4 regions of the Faecalimicrobium sp. JNUCC 81 genome follow, and region 2 is predicted to be linked to each of the others. Evidence: riboswitches for the same ligand, from Rfam matches in the RefSeq annotation. Region 2 holds a riboswitch; each other region holds the start of a gene.
What was found. Region 2 has a riboswitch for lysine ahead of nhaC (Na+/H+ antiporter NhaC). Riboswitches for the same ligand answer to the same signal wherever they lie in the genome.
Positions count from the first base shown of each region.

Region 1: another riboswitch for lysine. It lies ahead of JNUCC81_RS13205 (Na+/H+ antiporter NhaC family protein); the one in region 2 lies ahead of nhaC (Na+/H+ antiporter NhaC).
Region 3: another riboswitch for lysine. It lies ahead of JNUCC81_RS12305 (amino acid permease); the one in region 2 lies ahead of nhaC (Na+/H+ antiporter NhaC).
Region 4: another riboswitch for lysine. It lies ahead of lysA (diaminopimelate decarboxylase); the one in region 2 lies ahead of nhaC (Na+/H+ antiporter NhaC).

Region 1 covers NZ_CM132203.1:2,628,129-2,632,723, forward strand. Annotated here, with positions in the region: gene JNUCC81_RS13190 (PTS sugar transporter subunit IIC) at 1-471, shown strand, start outside; tRNA gene JNUCC81_RS13195 (tRNA-Leu) at 525-608, opposite strand; gene JNUCC81_RS13200 (pentapeptide repeat-containing protein) at 662-1,861, opposite strand; gene JNUCC81_RS13205 (Na+/H+ antiporter NhaC family protein) at 2,020-3,747, opposite strand; lysine riboswitch at 3,862-4,037, opposite strand; gene aspD (aspartate 4-decarboxylase) at 4,511-4,595, shown strand, end outside.
Region 2 covers NZ_CM132203.1:1,324,058-1,328,652, forward strand. Annotated here, with positions in the region: gene JNUCC81_RS06630 (AbgT family transporter) at 1-1,153, shown strand, start outside; gene JNUCC81_RS06635 (calcium/sodium antiporter) at 1,291-2,244, shown strand; gene nhaC (Na+/H+ antiporter NhaC) at 2,298-3,728, opposite strand; lysine riboswitch at 3,849-4,023, opposite strand; gene JNUCC81_RS06645 (ribonuclease H1 domain-containing protein) at 4,190-4,595, shown strand, end outside.
Region 3 covers NZ_CM132203.1:2,446,615-2,451,209, forward strand. Annotated here, with positions in the region: gene JNUCC81_RS12290 (acyl-CoA dehydratase activase-related protein) at 1-820, opposite strand, end outside; gene JNUCC81_RS12295 (Na/Pi cotransporter family protein) at 1,023-2,618, opposite strand; gene JNUCC81_RS12300 (hypothetical protein) at 2,803-2,946, shown strand; lysine riboswitch at 3,107-3,276, shown strand; gene JNUCC81_RS12305 (amino acid permease) at 3,425-4,595, shown strand, end outside.
Region 4 covers NZ_CM132203.1:1,785,075-1,789,669, forward strand. Annotated here, with positions in the region: gene brnQ (branched-chain amino acid transport system II carrier protein) at 1-1,210, opposite strand, end outside; gene JNUCC81_RS08820 (DUF3221 domain-containing protein) at 1,617-1,967, opposite strand; lysine riboswitch at 2,222-2,398, shown strand; gene lysA (diaminopimelate decarboxylase) at 2,487-3,797, shown strand; gene JNUCC81_RS08830 (sensor histidine kinase) at 4,110-4,595, shown strand, end outside.

The DNA.
Region 1 (4,595 bases), 1.3 Mb from region 2:
CCACTTAGTTCAATGGCATTAACTTCAATAATAGGTTTAACAGGTGTACCAATGGCTATAGGTGCTTTAGCAGTATTTGGTTCTTCTTTCATGAACTATGTATTCTTCTCAAAAATGAAGTTTGGTTCAAAGAAAGATACAATATCAGTTGCAATAGAACCATTAACTCAATCAGATATAATATCTGCTAATCCATTACCAGTTTACTGTACTAACTTTATAGGTGGAGCTATGTCTGGTATAATAGTTGCTTCTATGGGTCTTACTGTATCAACTCCTGGTATGGCTACTCCAATAGCAGGTTTTGCAATAGCACTTGCTCAAAACGGAGGTAAAGCTTTAATAGCTGCTGCAGGATGTATAGTAGTAAGTATAATTGGAGCATTCATAGGACATGCAATATTCAAAAATACAAAAATAAAAACAGCTGCTGAAATCAGAGGAACTCAACCAGATGATTTAATAGCTTAATATAAAAAAAGAACACAGATGAATCTGTGTTCTTTTTTATATTCTTTAATTATTGGTGCGGATGAAGGGAGTCGAACCCCCACGCCATAGGCGCCAGATCCTAAGTCTGGTGCGTCTGCCAATTCCGCCACATCCGCCAATATTTATTTCAATATAATTGTAGTCCTATTTAATTTGTTTAGCAACAATTTTATCTTATTATTTTTCTTGTTAATGTACCTATACCTAATCCCATCATAATAATACCTATTATCATTTCAAAATTAGATACCATATAACTAATTTCTGAAGGTTGACCATTGTTAACACCAATACCACCAAACATTCCTACACTCAAGTTTAAAGTTTCATTAAAGTCTCCAATCACTTCAAATAAACTTAAGCTACCTATACTAGATAATGTGTAATGTATATCTTTTGCTTTATCTATAGTTACACCCGTAAACATATATATAACTGCAAATGTAAATATTATTGCTAATCCTGAAAACAATGCAAATTCAGGTCTTTCACCATATCCACATGTAAGCCAAGCTATAGTCGATGTAAGCTTTGGAAGTGGTTTCTTAAGTGATTTACGTTCAGTACATTTTGCTAAATAATAATATTCACCAAAGTTATTATTTAATGTATTTTCCTTAAACTTATCTGCTAGTGTTTCATATGTCATATAAACACCTTCGTATTCTTGTTTTATTTTCTCTCTTATTGGTATTTTATCAAAGTATGTTTTTTCATCAAATTTAGTTTTATAATCATCATTAAAATCTAAATTTGTTATATAATAATTAGTCATCTTAAATCCACTCATATCACAATCTTTTATAGTTATCATATTTAGTTCACTTTTATCTATTATTGTACATTTCATAAATGTTTGTTCAAAAGCAGTGTCTTTTATATTACAATTTTCAAATATACAATATGAGATATCACTATTTAAAAATTTTACGTACATTTTACAATTATAAAAACTACATGATAAATTATCTTTCTTATTTAATGATGGAGATTGTTCTGTATCTTCTTTTATTAATATACAATTTTCAAAAACTACCCCACCATCAGCAAATGTACAATCTTCAAATGTACATCCTACGAATCTGCAATCTTTAAATTTAACATTTTTAAAATTACAATCCTTAAATTTAGTACAAATCATATCCTCATTGATAATTTCATGAAAATCAACTTCGTCTAGCACACCTTTTTTACCAAACTCCTGACCATTAAATGTAGTATAGCTATACTTTGGACTTGGTCTATATCCTACTAAATCTTCATCTCTATGCTTCACCATGTATTTATATACATTTTCGTTATTTTTTTTTCTTCTTTCTAATTGTTGTCTTGCAACTTCATTTTCTTCTTTAAAATTTATATAACTCATAATTTACTCCTTTAAAATCTAATTAAACTGTTGTAAAATAAAACGCACTGATATATCAGTACGTTTTATTTTTATTATTTACTTTTAATTTAAAAATATACTATCTCGCTATTATAAACTTCAATTATATATTTATTATTTGTTATATAAACTACGTTCTACTTTGTAGCTTCTAATTTTTCTTCGTCTACTGTTTTTCCAAATATCTGAACACCTACATAAATTGCTAATATCGAAATTGGTAAAACTATATAAATAGGTAAACCAAATCCTGCTGGTATATATCCAAATAAGACTGTTATCGCCGCCACAAATAATGCATATGGCATTTGTGTCTTAACATGTTCTATATGATCACATCCAGCCCCCATAGATGATAATATTGTTGTATCTGATATGGGTGAACAATGATCTCCAAATATAGCACCTGTTAAAACTGCGCTTGTACTTACTATTATAAATGACATTTCTGGATTTATTGAGTGAGCTAGAGGTACTGCTAAAGGCATTAATATTCCCATTGTTCCATAAGCTGTTCCTGTAGAAAATGATATTACAGCTCCTAATATAAATATTATACTTGGTAATAAGAAATATGGTAATGTACCTGATAATAATTCTACTAAATATTTAGCTGTACCTAATTCTTTTATTACTGAACTTAATGACCAAGCAAGTATTAATATAACACCTGTTATTACTAAAGTTTTCATACCATCCACCCAAACATCTATTGCTTCACTAACTGTAAATATTTTCTTACTCACCGCCATAACCATCGCAACTATTCCTGCAAATAATGCTGATTGGAATAAAGCTATTGATGCATCAGATGCACTAAAAGCTTCTCTTATCGACTCAAATGAGAATGGTGATAATTTAAATAATTCTATTAAAGTAGCATCATCTGAAGCCATTATAGATGAATATCCACTATAGTAAAATGCTATTAATGCAGTTACTATTAAAGTACCTATTGGTATTATTGCATTCCATATACTTAATTTAACACCTTCTTTTGGTTCTAAATCTGAGTGCTCATCTTTAGTAGTTGCAACTTCTAGGTTGGTTAAACCACTTCTTCTAGCCTTTAATTCCGCCTTTCTCATTGGACCAAAATCTTTCATTAATAATGTTGTCACTACTATAAATGCTAATATTAATATATTGTAGAATCTATATGGTATAGTATTTAAAAATACTCCAAAAGCATCTGTCTCTACTCCTATACCTACAAATGCATCATTTATAAGTCCAACTTCAAGTCCTATCCATGTTGATATTATAGCAAGGCCTGCTATTGGTGCTGCTGTAGCATCTATTATGAAAGCTAATCTTTCTCTAGATATTTTCATTTTATCAGCTACTGGTCTCATCATCGGACCTATTATTAATGAATTTGCATAGTCATCAAAGAATACTAAAAGTCCTGAAAACCATGTTATCATTTGTGTTCCTTTTGGAGTTTTTGCTCTTTTAGCAAGAGCTTCAGCTATAGCTTTAGCTCCACCCATCTTAGCTACAAGGTTTATTACTCCACCAATTGCTAAAACTTGAAGTATTATACCTGCATTCCATGGATCAGCTAATGAACTCAATGCTCTGTTTACTACATCTAAAAATGATAATATTAACGCATTAAGCATATTAGTGTTTGATAAACTAATTATGAAACTTCCTGACATAATACCTATAAATAGAGAAACTACTACGTTTTTAGTTATAAATGCAAGTATTATTGCTACTATTGGCGGTATTAAAGTAAATACTCCAAATTTTTGTGAATTAATTGATGCAATATCAGCCTCAGCTGCAAAAACTAATGGTGATGATAGTAAGAATACTATCATTGTTAAAAATATAATCCTTAAATTTCTACTGTTCATAAAAATTCCCCCTTATTTATTTTTGTGAATAGGTTTAGGGTATAAAAAAAGCCTTGAGTTTACACTCAAGGCTATAAAATTATGTACACAAATAAAACTATACTATAATAATTCCTTAAATGTAGCTCACCACAAAACAAGTTTGTGACAGTGATGCATATATTTTATGCATCCCCAGACATATAACCTTAAAGCATCAGTTATATACTTCGGCGATAATTCCTTTCCTAATAAGTCTTTGTGCTTACCTCATTATTAGTACTGATAAGTATCGCGCCTCTACCCTTTATGTTTATTCACTTTTAATTTAAGTAGAGTATACATTATACTTTTATAAGTTGCAAGACAATTTTGAATCTTTTTTATTTTAATTTACATTTATTAAATTTTATGATAATATTTATAAATACTTCTTGAAAAATTTGAATATTTTTTATTTTTCATAATATTTAATGTCAAAATATAAAATTATTAAAAGAATTTTATTAAATTTATATTATAAATGTATAAAAAATGATATTTTAAATTTATATAAATTTATTAAATTTTTAAGTTCTATTAAGATAAATTTAAATTTTATTTTAATCTTTTTTATTTTACATTCATGTAAGTTTAATTAATTAAGTGTTTTTTATTTCTCCTTTATTTTTATAACGGCGTTTTTTGTCAAACGCTTTATTTTTTTATTTACTTTTTAACAATAACTATATTATAATCAAGTATGTTAGATTTTAATTATTGGTTATTGAGGAGAGTTTTTAGTATGAAAAAATATACTTACGAAGAAGTAAAAATGATGTATGGAAAAATTAGTCCATTTGAATTTAAGGATAAATTAATAGATTTAG
Region 2 (4,595 bases):
AGCAAGTGATGCAGGATATGTTGTATTAGTCCCACTTGGAGCACTTATATTTATGTCATTTGGTAGACATCCACTTGCAGGTCTTGCAGCAGGGTTTGCTGGGGTATCTGGAGGATTTAGTGCAAACTTAATAGTTGGTACTATAGATCCAATGCTTGCGGGTATATCTACCGAAGCTGCAAGAATGATAGATCCTACATATACAGTTACAGCAACTTCAAATATGTTTTTCATGATGGTATCTACATTCTTAATAACTTTTTTAGGTTGGTTTATAACAGATAAAATAGTTGAACCAAGATTAGGTGCTTACAAAGGTGGCTCAAGTTTATCTAAAGAAGATGATGATTTAAGAAACTTAACTGATAAAGAAAATAAAGCATTAAAAGTTACTAATTTAGTGGTTTTACTAATGATAGCTGCTATAATAGTTATAACATTAGTGCCAAATTCATTACTTAGAAACTTAGAAGTTGAAAAAACTAATGGATTTGTAGCATCTATAATAGATCATTCTCCATTAATGAATGGATTCGTACCTTTAATGGCCATAATATTCTTCGTAGCAGCTATAGTTTATGGTAGAACTTCAGGCCAATTTAAAAATCATAGAGATGTATGTAGTGAAATGGGTAAAGCAATGAGTTCAATGGGTGGATATATAGCATTAGCGTTTGTTATGGCACAATTTGTACAATACTTCGCATATACTAACTTAGGTACAATACTTGCAATAGAAGGTGCAAACTTACTACAATCAATGAATATGAATAAGATAGTTCTTATGGTAGTATTTGTATTATTTGCAGGATTTATAAACTTATTTATGGGATCAGCTTCAGCTAAGTGGGCAATAATGGCTCCAGTATTTTTACCAATGTTTATGAAACTTGGAATATCTCCGGAATTAACACAGGTAGCATATAGAATAGGTGATTCGACTACAAATATAATATCACCACTTATGAGTTACTTTGCGATGATAGTTATATTTGCTCAAAAACATGATAAAAAAGCTGGTATAGGTACATTAATATCTACAATGATACCGTATACAATAATATTCCTAATAGGATGGATAATATTACTTGGAATATGGATGATGTTAGGAGTACCATTAGGACCAGGAGCATTATTACATTACCCAGCATAAAGCTAAATTAAGAATTTTAAGCACTTCTATCTAATAGAAGTGCTTTTTTATATATTATGATTACATTTTGAATAAGATAAGACATTTTAGAAAAAATATATAATAATTGTATTTAAATAAATTTAAGGAGAATTTATATGAGTTATATATTATTGCTAATAGGTTTTATACTTCTTATAAAAGGAGCGGATGCATTTGTATCAGGCTCATCTTCAATAGCTAAAATTTTTAATGTACCATCATTAATTATAGGGCTTACAATAGTGGCATTTGGCACAAGTGCACCAGAAGCAGCTGTAAGTATAACAGCAGCATTACAGGGAAATAATGATATGGTAATTGCAAACGTAGTTGGATCAAATATATTTAATCTATTATTTGTTGTAGGTATTGCATCTATAATAAATCCTATAAAAGTACAAAAAAGTACTATAATAAAAGAGTTTCCTTTTGCAATTTTAGCATCAATAGTATTAATGATATTAGCGCATGATACTAAGTTTCAAGGATATAATCAAAACTTACTAACTAGAGCAGATGGTTTAATACTATTAGTATTGTTTTCTATATTTATGTATTACTTAATAGAAATGGCAATTACATCAAAAGAAGAAATGGAAATAGAACAGACAAGTCAACCAATGTCTATGAGTAAAAGTATAATAATGAGTATACTTGGTATTTTAGGGATAATTATAGGTGGTAACGTAGTTGTAAATTCAGCAAGTGATATAGCGCTATCTTGGGGTATGAGTCAAAACTTAGTAGGTCTTACAATAGTAGCTATAGGAACATCACTTCCGGAATTTGTTACCAGCATAATTGCAGCTAGAAAAGGTGAAAGTGATATAGCAATAGGTAATGTGGTTGGATCAAATATATTTAATATCTTATTTGTGTTAGGAATATCATCGACTATACATAACATACAAATACATCCAATAGTATTTATAGATATGTTAATTATGATAATTGTGACAGTATTAGGTTATATATTATCAGCAACTAAGAGAAAGATTAATAAAGGAGAGGGTGCTTTATTATCATTAATGTATATAGCATATATGGCATTTATAATAATAAGACAATAAAAATTTAACTGAGTATAAAAAGAGCGTTGCTATAAACAACGCTCTTTTTGTACTTAACTTTCTATACTTAATTCAAGTTTTTCTTCTTCTGATAGTTTTGATATTGTTATACCAGTTGCGCCATAGAATAATGATATTAGAGGACAAAGTAGGTTTAAAAATGCAAAAGGTAAAAATGCAAAAGATCCAACCCCAAGAGTAGCAGACATATAAGCCCCACAAGTATTCCAAGGAATTAAAGGTGAAGTTATTGTAGCACTATCTTCTAACGCGCGAGATAAATTCTTAGGAGATAATCCCTGCTTTATAAATGCCTCTTTGTACATACTTCCTGGTATTACTATAGCTAAATATTGATCTGCTACAGCTAAGTTAGTGCCTATACAAGTAAATATTGTTGCGGCGATTAATCCAAAAGTACCTTTAGCTACTTTTAATATAGCCTTTGCTAAAGCTTCAAGCATACCTGTTCTTTCTAATATACCGCCAGTAGTCAAAGCGCAAAGCATTAAAGATACAGTTCCTAACATACTATCAAGGCCACCACGACTAAGTAATTGATCAACAAAATCCATACCAGTAGTTGATACATATCCACCTTTAGCGACTAAAATTACATCAGCTATAGATGCACCTTGGAATATAACAGCTATAACCCCTCCCAATAAGGCACCAAATATTAGTCCAGGAATTGCTGGAACTTTTAGTATAACTAATATTATAACTGATGCAGGGACTAAAAGTAAAAATGGTGATAACGTATTATAATTACCTAAAAGTGCATTTTGTATTTGTGCTATTTGAGTAGTATCTATTTGGCTGCCAGCATATTTCATACCTATTATAGCGTAAAGTATAAGAGATATAACTAAAGCTGGAACAGTAGTATATAGCATGTGCTTAACATGATCAAATAGGTTAGTACCAGCCATCGCTGGAGCTAAGTTAGTTGTATCAGATAAAGGTGACATCTTATCTCCAAAGTAAGCACCAGAGATTATAGCACCTGCTATTATTTGAACAGGAATACCAAGTGCACTACCAATACCTAATAAAGCGATACCTATAGTACCAGCAGTAGTCCAAGAAGAACCTGTAGATATGGATACTATGGCACATATTAATGTTGTAGCTACTAAGAATATTCCTGGAGATAAAATGTTAAGTCCCCAATATATCATAGATGGAACTACACCAGATATAATCCAAGTTCCTATTAACATACCTACAATTAATAAAATAAGTATTGCTTGCATAGTTGTATTTATAGAAGCTAAAATTCCTTCTTCAAGTTCTTTCCAAGTATAACCAAGTTTAATAACTGCGACTGTTGCTGCAAATACTCCTCCTAATACTAAAGGTATATGTGCAGATATTTCATATTCTTTTAATACTACTAAACACGTCACTAGCACTGCAACTAAAAAACCTAAGCACAACAGCGAATCAAAAAGTGTTGCTTGTTTTTTTTCTCTTGTTTTCATAAAATCCTCCTGTAATGTATGTCGAATATAACGTCAAGGAGAAATTAGATATTAAAAAAAGTCCAGGATAAAAGAACTTATCCTAGACTTAAGCATTCAAAAAATGAATAGTATACTTAATCTAAAGATAGTACTCCACAATATAATTGTGACAGTGCCATATATATTATATATGACCCCAACATATAAGATTTAAAGCGTTACTTATATGTTTCGGCACAGTTACCTTTTATTTTGCTTCTTCGTGCTTACCTCCACAAAACTACTTATTAACGATGCGACCTCTACCATTAGTTATATCCGATATTTAATTTGATAAATAAATTATATCATATATTTTTTTATTTTTAAAGTTAAAAAAGAAAAAAGTAGCATATTATCAAAATTTGGATAACTAAATAAAACTTTTAAATTCAATGTGTTTAGGTTAGAATATAGTATGTAAAACATGCAAGGGAGTGATGAGATTGAGCAAGAAGAAATTTTATGCGGTAAGAAAAGGAAAAAAGACTGGAATATTTAATACTTGGAATGAATGTAAGATGCAAGTAGATGGATATTCTGGAGCAGAGTATAAAAGTTTTACTACAATTGATGAAGCAAAAGAATATATAGAAGGTAATAAAGCTACAATTTCAAAAAATCCCCAAAATAGTATAGAAGCCTATGTAGATGGAAGCTATGAACATTCTCTTAGAGCATATGGATCAGGTATAGTTATGATAAAAGATAACATAGTACAAAAAACTTATAGTGTAAAAGGGGAAGATGAATCTCTTGTGAGTATGAGAAACGTAGCAGGGGAGATAGAAGCTTCTAAAATTGCTATGAGATATTGTATAAGTAATAATATAGAAAATTTAACAC
Region 3 (4,595 bases), 1.1 Mb from region 2:
AGTTATCAACATTTTTAATTAGTTTCGTTATATTTATCTCACCTTTATCTTTAGATAATAAACTAGCTCCAAGTGCTACATAAAGTTGGGCATCTTCAGGAAAAATTATATCTTTCTCTTCTAAATTTAATGCTTGGTTAAATGCATATCTAAGATGTGATAAAAAATATAGCGGCCCACCTAAATAGGCAACCTTACCTTCTATTTTTCTTCCACATGACAATACACTAATAGTTTGAACTACTACTGCATTAAAGATGCTCATTGCAATATCTGTCTTTTTTGCACCATCATTTATAAGAGGTTGTATGTCTGTCTTTGCAAATACGCCACATCTTGATGCTATTGGATAAATAACATTGTAATCTTTAGCAAGTTCATTTAAACCTCTTGCATCTGTTTTTAGTAAAGATGCCATCTGATCTATAAAAGCACCCGTTCCTCCTGCACATATGCCATTCATCCTTTGATCTATACCACCACTTAAGTATGTTATTTTTGCATCTTCTCCTCCAAGTTCTATTATTACATCTGTATCTGGATAAAATCTCTGTATTGCACTTGTGCTACAAATTACTTCTTGAATAAATTCAATATTTAAAGCTTTTGATATATCCATTCCCCCAGACCCAGTTATTATAATAGTTATATTCGAATCTCCTATTTTCTCATATATATTAACTAATACTTCCTTTAATGATTTTTTTATATCTGAGTAATGTCTTCTGTATTCTTTATAAATTACATCATTATTTTCACTTACTATTGCTTTAATAGTTGTTGATCCAATATCTATTCCTAAATTAAATACTCCATCCATTCTATTCCCCCCACGATTTATATGTAATTTACTTCTTATTGCAATTTTAAGGTGGTAAAATTTCTACTAATAGTAATTTATTCTTGGAAATATAATTGTATGAACTATATTTTACTTTTTAAAATTTAATACTGAAATTATACTTTAAATATAGGATTTATATAATTTAATTAAATAAAAAAAGGCGTATATATACGCCTTTTTACTTAAGAGTTCTTTTCGCTATGTTTGAACAATGGTCTGAAATTCTTTCTAGATTACTAATTAATTCTATATATAATATTCCCATATCAATTTCACACTTATCATTATTTAATCTAGATATATGATTTACTCGAATAGATTTTTCTATTTTATTTACTTCAGTTTCTATTTTAATTATTTTTATTGCTATATCCTTATCTCTATTATCAATAAGTTTTAAAGAATTTTCATAGTTTTCCATTACTTTTTTATACATATTGCTAACTTCTGATATACTTTCATCAGACATTTTTGCTTTTCTTTCAATTGCTATTTGCGATAGTTCAGATATATTTTTTGAATGTTCTCCAATTCTTTCAATATCATTTACAGTACTAAAAAGATTATCTATATCTTCAATTAAATCATGTTGTATTGATTTTTTAGATAATTTTAAAAGATAGCTTATTAAACTTTTTTGAAAATCATTAATTATTTTCTCTTTTTCAAAAGTTACCTTCACTTCTTTTTCTGACTTATTAACAAAACTTTTGATAGAACTTTCTAAACATTCTTTAGCAACTTCTCCCATTTTAAGAGTTTCCTTGATAGCATTTGAAAAAGCAATAGACGGAGTCTCCAATACTCTTTCGTCAAGATAAGTTTTATTATTTTCTTCATCTGCATCACTAGGAACAATTTTCATCGCTAATTTTACTATATATTTCGAGAAAGGAAGTAAAATTAAAACTGATACTATGTTAAAAATTGTATGAGTATTAGCTATTTGTCTAGCTATATCATTTGGATTTATTTTAGTAACTATAGATACTGTTGGCCTATTTAAAAGTATTAAAAATAATAATGTTCCTATTACATTAAATAATAGATGCATAATTGCTGCCCTTTTGGCATTTCTATTAGCTCCAATACTTGAAATTATTGATGTTACACAAGTACCAATATTTTGACCATATAGTATTGGTAGGGCAGCATTTAAAGGAATTAATCCTTGTGATGCAAGAGCTATTAACATTCCCATAGAAGCACTTGAACTTTGAACAATTGCAGTTATTCCAAAACCTAATAGTAAACCTAATACAGGTCTTTGTCCAAATCCTACTAATGCGTCTGTAAATCCTTTAAATTCAGCCAATGGTTTTACTGCATCTTTCATAAACTCCATTCCTGTAAATAAAATTCCAAATCCAAGTAATATCTCCGCTAAGTTTCTTATCTTAGATTTCGATGAAAATAAATATAATATAATACCTATACCTAAAGTAATAGGAGCTAAACCTTCTAAATTGAAACTTACAAGTTGAGCTGTAACTGTAGTTCCAATATTTGCTCCCATTATAACTCCTATTGCTTGATTCAAAGTCATTATTCCAGCATTTACAAATCCAACTACCATTACAGTAGTAGCGCTAGAACTTTGTATAATTGCAGTTACAAGTGTTCCTACTAAAACTCCTATAATTATATTACTAGTTAAAAGTTCTATTATTCTTTTTAATTTATCTCCTGCGGATTTTTGTAAACCCTCTCCCATTAAATTCATTCCATACAAAAAAAGTCCTAATCCTCCTAAGAGACTTATCGCTATATTCAAATGCATCCCTCCTTTTTATGTTTAAATATTATAAGCTTAGGATTATCTATTTTTACAGTTATAATTCATAAATAAACTTTAATTTAAACAATATTAGATAAGTATTTTCTAATCCTATAACATTAGAATATTAATATAATTCTTGGTTAAATTATTAATGACTAAATGTATTAAGGAGGAAATCATGGCTAAAAATAAAAACAATAAAAAAGCTAAAAATACAAAATTAGAAATAGCAGAAGAACTTAATATTGAACCAAGATTAAGACCTTCTAAGACTGGATCTGTAAGCCAAAATACCGCAAGACCCGTAAGTTCTCATAAATAGATATTAAATTATTTATTCACAAAAGCACTACTTAATTAAAAAAAGTAGTGCTTTTTACATATTATAAATCAAAATTTGTACTAGCTAAATACAGAAAACATTTTCTTTTTTCTATTGACTTATTATTTATTTAAGTTATAATTTTAAACAACAAGTAGATAACTGAGATAGAGGCGCGAAATTTAAAAGTAATATTATGGAGGTAAGCTCAATGAAGTAATATAAAAGGAAATTTCGCCGAAGTGAATAGTTAATAGCTTTAATACTATTTGCTGGACTTATGTAGAATATATATAAGACTGTCACAATTCGTGAAGAGCTATTTTCAATGAAAACGTACGATACATTCATATTATTGTATGAAGTTTTCGTATTTTCGTCATGGGTATAGGCTCATGGCTTTTTTATTGTCAAAAAATTTTATATTATCTTAGTTACCTGCTTATGGAAAAACATTACCATAAGGAGGATAATTAAAATGAATGAGCAAAGTCAAGAGTTAAAAAGAGGTTTAAAAGCAAGGCACCTAAATATGATAGCACTAGGTGGTTCTATTGGGACAGGTATATTTCTTGCAATGGGAAATACTATTAATCAAGCTGGTCCTGGTGGAGCATTAGTGGCATATAGTTTAGTAGGTATTATGGTTTATTTTTTAATAACAAGTTTAGGAGAAATGGCGACTTTTATGCCTATATCCGGATCCTTCAGTTCCTATGCCTCTAAATTTATAGACCCTGCACTTGGGTTTGCACTCGGATGGAATTACTGGTACAACTGGGCTATAACAATAGCAGCTGAAATGGTCGCTGGTTCTTTAATTATGAAATATTGGTTTCCTAATATTTCTGGAATTTATTGGAGCTTATTATTTTTAGTTATAATCGTTTCTTTAAACTTTTTATCATCAAAAGCATACGGTGAATCTGAATATTGGTTTGCTGGAATAAAATTAGTCACTATAATTATTTTTTTAATAATAGGCACTTTGATGATACTTGGAATAATGGGCTCTAGTAATATAGGCTTTCATAATTATTTTATATCTGATGGTCCATTTCATGGTGGATTAAAGTCGATATTTGCTATTTTTTTAATTGCAGGTTTCTCATTTCAAGGTACAGAACTTATAGGCGTTGCCGCTGGTGAAAGTGAAAATCCTGAAAAGACTATCCCAAGAGCTATAAAATCGATATTTTGGAGAATACTTATATTTTATTTAGGAACAATAATCGTTTTAGGTGCTATAATCCCTTTTACACAGGCAGGAGTTTCTGAAAGCCCTTTTACAATGGTATTTGAAAAAGCAGGTATAGCTGGAGCTGCTTCCCTTATGAATGCCGTAATATTAACTTCTGTATTATCTGCTGGTAACTCTGGTATGTATGCATCAACTAGAATGCTTCATTCTATGGCTAAAGAAGGTATGGCTCATAAAATTTTTGCAAAAACTAATAAAAGAGGTGTGCCTGTAAATGCTTTAATATTAACTACTATAGTCGCTTCTTTTTGTTTCTTGACGGGTATATTTGCAGAAAGTACTGTTTATGTTTGGTTGGTTGCTGCCTCTGGACTTGCTGGATTTATATCATGGTTTGGTATAGCAATTTGTCACTATAGATTCAGAAAAGTTTATGTTCATCAAGGTA
Region 4 (4,595 bases), 460 kb from region 2:
CCCAGTTGAATCCAAGACTTGAAAAAGGTAGCTTATGAATAAAGTCTATATTTAAACCTAAGTTTAAGCTATCAATAACTGTAAGTAAGCTAGTTAAAAGAGTTGCATAAGCTGCACCTTTGTAAATCTCATCTTTATTCAAAAGATTTTTTAAGAAACTCATTATAACTAGAACCAATGATATTGGATAAATAACTGTAAGTATAGGAATTGAAATAGAAATTATTTTATCAACTCCGAAGTTTGAAACTATTGTACTAAATGCACAGATAAAAACAACGATGTACTCATATTTTAACTTTTTATTAGTAATATATTCAAAGTATTTACCAGTAACAGAAGTTAATCCAATTGATGTAGTAAGGCATGCAAAAGCAACAACTACAGCAAGTATTAATGATCCAGTATTTCCTAGAAGCATATTTGAAATATTAACTAATAAAGTTGTTTGTGATATATTTGAATCATATATATTAGAAGCAGTAGCACCTAAGTATGCTAATCCACTATATACTAGTATAAGCCCTGCAGCTGCTAATAAAGCTGCTTTTATAGTAAGTTTTATGCTAGAAGTATTATTGTATCCTTTATCTAAAAATGATGACATTACAAGAGCTACAACTCCACCTACTCCAAGTGCACCCATAGTTTGGTAACCTTGAGTAATTCCATGTGAGAATAAGCTATTATTATTTATATTAGTATTTAAATTTCCAATAGGTGAGGCAATTCCTTTTATTATTAAGATAGCTAGGGTGATTAGTAATACAGGTGTTAAAAATTTCCCTATGATATCCATTACTTTAGTGGGTCTTATAGTTAATAAAAGTGTCAATGTAAAAAATAATACTGAGAAAATAATTGGATTAATAGAGCTAAATAATGGCTGTATACTCATTTCAAAAGTTGTAGCAGCTGTTCTTGGAACAACTAAAATAGGTCCAAGACAAAGCATCATTATAACTTCTAAACTAAATCCAAACTTCTTACCAGCTTTTTGAACAACTGCTTGGTAAGATCCAGCTTTTGCAACTGATATAATTGAAAGTATTATAATCCCAACATCAGCAAATAAGAAACCCAAGAAACTGATTAACCATTGACTACCCGAGGTTACTCCTATGTAGGGGGGGAAAATTAAGTTTCCAGCTCCAAATAATAGTGAAAATAATGCAAAACCAACAATAATTATATCTTTAAATTTTTTCATAGTCTTTCCTCTTTTCTTTATTTTTAATATAAAAAAGCCACATAGTACATTCACTATGTGGCTTTTAAAGGCCTAGGATTATAAAAACCACATAGTGTCTATCTATGTGGCAATTTGCATAACAAATTAATTTTAGCCATCATAGATACAAACAATTTAGTTTGTATCCATGATTTATATATTCATCATAAATACAAACTTAACTATAATAGCTAAAATAAAATATATTAAGTTTTGATATATTAGTCAAGTTCATATTTTTTATCATCTTAAAACTCCTTATTTTTTTAATACAGATTTAATTTTTATTTGTTAAAACCTATTATATATAGTAAATCTTTAAAATGCAAGACAAATTTTCAAAAAAAGTTAACTTAATTATACTTTTATAGTGTGTATATATTAACTATTCACTAATGATCTTAAGGGTTTGAGCAGTCCCTTGTACAGGAGAGGTTTCTTTTACAGAGCCTTTAAATGTTACTTCAACAATAAAACCTAACTCTAATTCAGAAAAATCAAATGAATTATCCATATCATATTTTTGAATCTTTGTATCTTTAGTTATATTAACGTATGCCTCATCGTAATTTGTATCATCTTCTAATTTACCTTCTACAAGTAGCGTTGAATTATCTTCATCTATATTTATAGACGTTACTTTTCCTCTTATATCAATTTTTCCTTGGTTATTATCAGAAGAACAACCAACTGTAAATAGTGATATTATGGACAAAAGTAGTAAAATTTTTTTCATTTTTAAATCCCCCAAATAAATTAATTAAAACTCTTAATAATAGTATATTGTTATTTACAATAAGACATGTACACTTTTTATATATGAATTTCAGGCGGTAATAAATCTATAACAAATTTGATGATTAATTTAATAAATTTATGGAGAACATATATGAATGAATAAATATAATAAAAAATATTAAAAATAACATTAAATATTGCACAATAAAAAACTAAAGAGTATAATCTTTTTAAGAAAAACGAAAACTAAATAGATACTGTAGAGGTCGCGGTACTTATGAGTACTAATAATGAGGTAAGCACAATGATTTATTAGAAAAGGAATTATCGCCGAAGGATATAACCTATGCTTTAAAGTTATATACCTGGGGATGTATAAAATATATGCATCACTGTCACAAATTTAATTTGTGTTGAGCTACATTTGAGGAATCATAATAGTGGTTTATTATTTATGATATTTATATCCCTTAAGTGTAACTTAAGGGATTTTTTATATATTAAGGGAGGTAATATAATGAAACTTCATGGAAGTATGTCTGTAAGAAATAATCAATTATATATAGGAAATGTAAGTTGCAGTGAACTTAGAGAAAAATATTTAACTCCGCTTTATGTATTTGATGAAGAGTTAGCAAGAGATAACTGCAAAAAATTTGTAAAGTATTTTAGAGTGGAAGAAGATGAAAATAGAGTGGCTTATGCAGGTAAGGCATTTTTACCAATATATATGTGTAATCTTATAAATGAGGAGAAGATGTATCTAGATGTAGTATCAGGAGGAGAGTTGTATACTGCACACAAAGCAAATTTTCCAATGGAGAAAATATTATTTCATGGAAGTAATAAAACGATGGATGAAGTAGAAATGGGAATAAACTTAGGTGTAGGAAGATTTGTGGTAGATAATTTTTATGAACTTGATTTAATAGAAAAGATTTGTAATAGAGAAAATAAAAAACAGAAAATATATTTTAGAATAACTCCTGGGATAGAGGCTCATACACATAATTATATAAAAACGGGTCAGATAGATTCTAAATTTGGATTTGTACTTGAAAATGGGGATTTAGATAGAGCAATAGAAGAAGTAAAAAAATATAAAAATATAGAACTAGTAGGCATTCATGCTCATATAGGGTCTCAAATATTTGATATAGATCCTTACTTAGATGAAGTGGTAATAATGATGAATTTAGTAAAAAGTATAAAAGAAAAATTCAATATAGAAATAAATGAAGTTGACTTAGGTGGCGGAATGGGTGTCTATTATACCAAAAAAGATAATGTCAAAACGATAAAAGAATATTGTGAAGCTATAATTAGTAAGGCAAAAGAAGTCTGTAGAGATATAGGAATAAAAGTTCCGATACTTGTAATAGAACCTGGAAGATCAGTAGTTGCAAATGCCGGAAGTACACTTTATACAGTAGGTTCCATAAAAAGCATAAAAAATGTTAGAACTTATGTAAGTGTAGATGGAGGGATGACAGATAATATAAGACCATCTCTATATAAAGCTAAATACGAGTGCTCTATTGCAAGTAAAATGGATCATAATGAAGTGAATAAAGTTACAATAGCAGGTAAATGTTGTGAAAGTGGAGATATATTAATAAAAGATGTAAATATAATGGATATAGAAACTTCAGATATATTAGTAGTATCTTCAACAGGAGCTTATGGTTATTCAATGGCGTCAAATTATAATAAAATGCCTAAACCAGCAGTAGTATCAGTATCAAATGGAAACTCTAGATTAATATGTAAAAGACAAAGTTATGAAGAACTTTTAGAATTAGAGATGCAATTAGAGCTAACATATTAAATAAAACTTATATATTAAACTTATAATAAAGTAGATTATAAATATTATTTACGATTTATAGTCTACTTTATTTTTTTATAATATTTAAATATAATTTATTATTACTATCAATACTAAAAATATGACTAGGTAAATTTCAATAAATAATTAAAATAAACATAAAAAAATCAATATAACTAAATAAAATATAAATACTTTATTTTTAAATTATGCTATAATCTAAAATGAAACAATATATGACAAAAAACGACTGCGAAGCTAAAAAATAACATATATTCAGACTTAATAAAAAAATACAAAGGAGATTAATTTATGCTACAAATAGCAGATTTGATTAACACTATAATACAATCAGTTTTATTAGCATATATTCCTTACTATTGTGTCAAAAAAGATGGACTAATCCAAGGTAAAGCAAATCACATAAGGTTAGCAATAAATATAATTGCAATGTTTTTATCTATATCTACATTGACCCGTATAATGGGAGGAACATCTTTATCAATTATATCTATGAATATATCATGTATGGTGATATTAACTTGTTTTTATATTAAAAACTATGAAAAAATAATAATTGCATATGTAATAACTTACTTTCTATTTCAAGCAACATCTATTGTATTTGGGAATATACAATGGTCATATGTGCAAAGTTTGGTCTCGATAAATAATAAAGAAATTTCTACAATAGTAGTTATGTATATACCAATGATGCTAATAGAATTTTTAATTTTATTATATGTTGATAAATTATACAATATATACCAATTTATAAGTAAAAAAAGATATGGATTT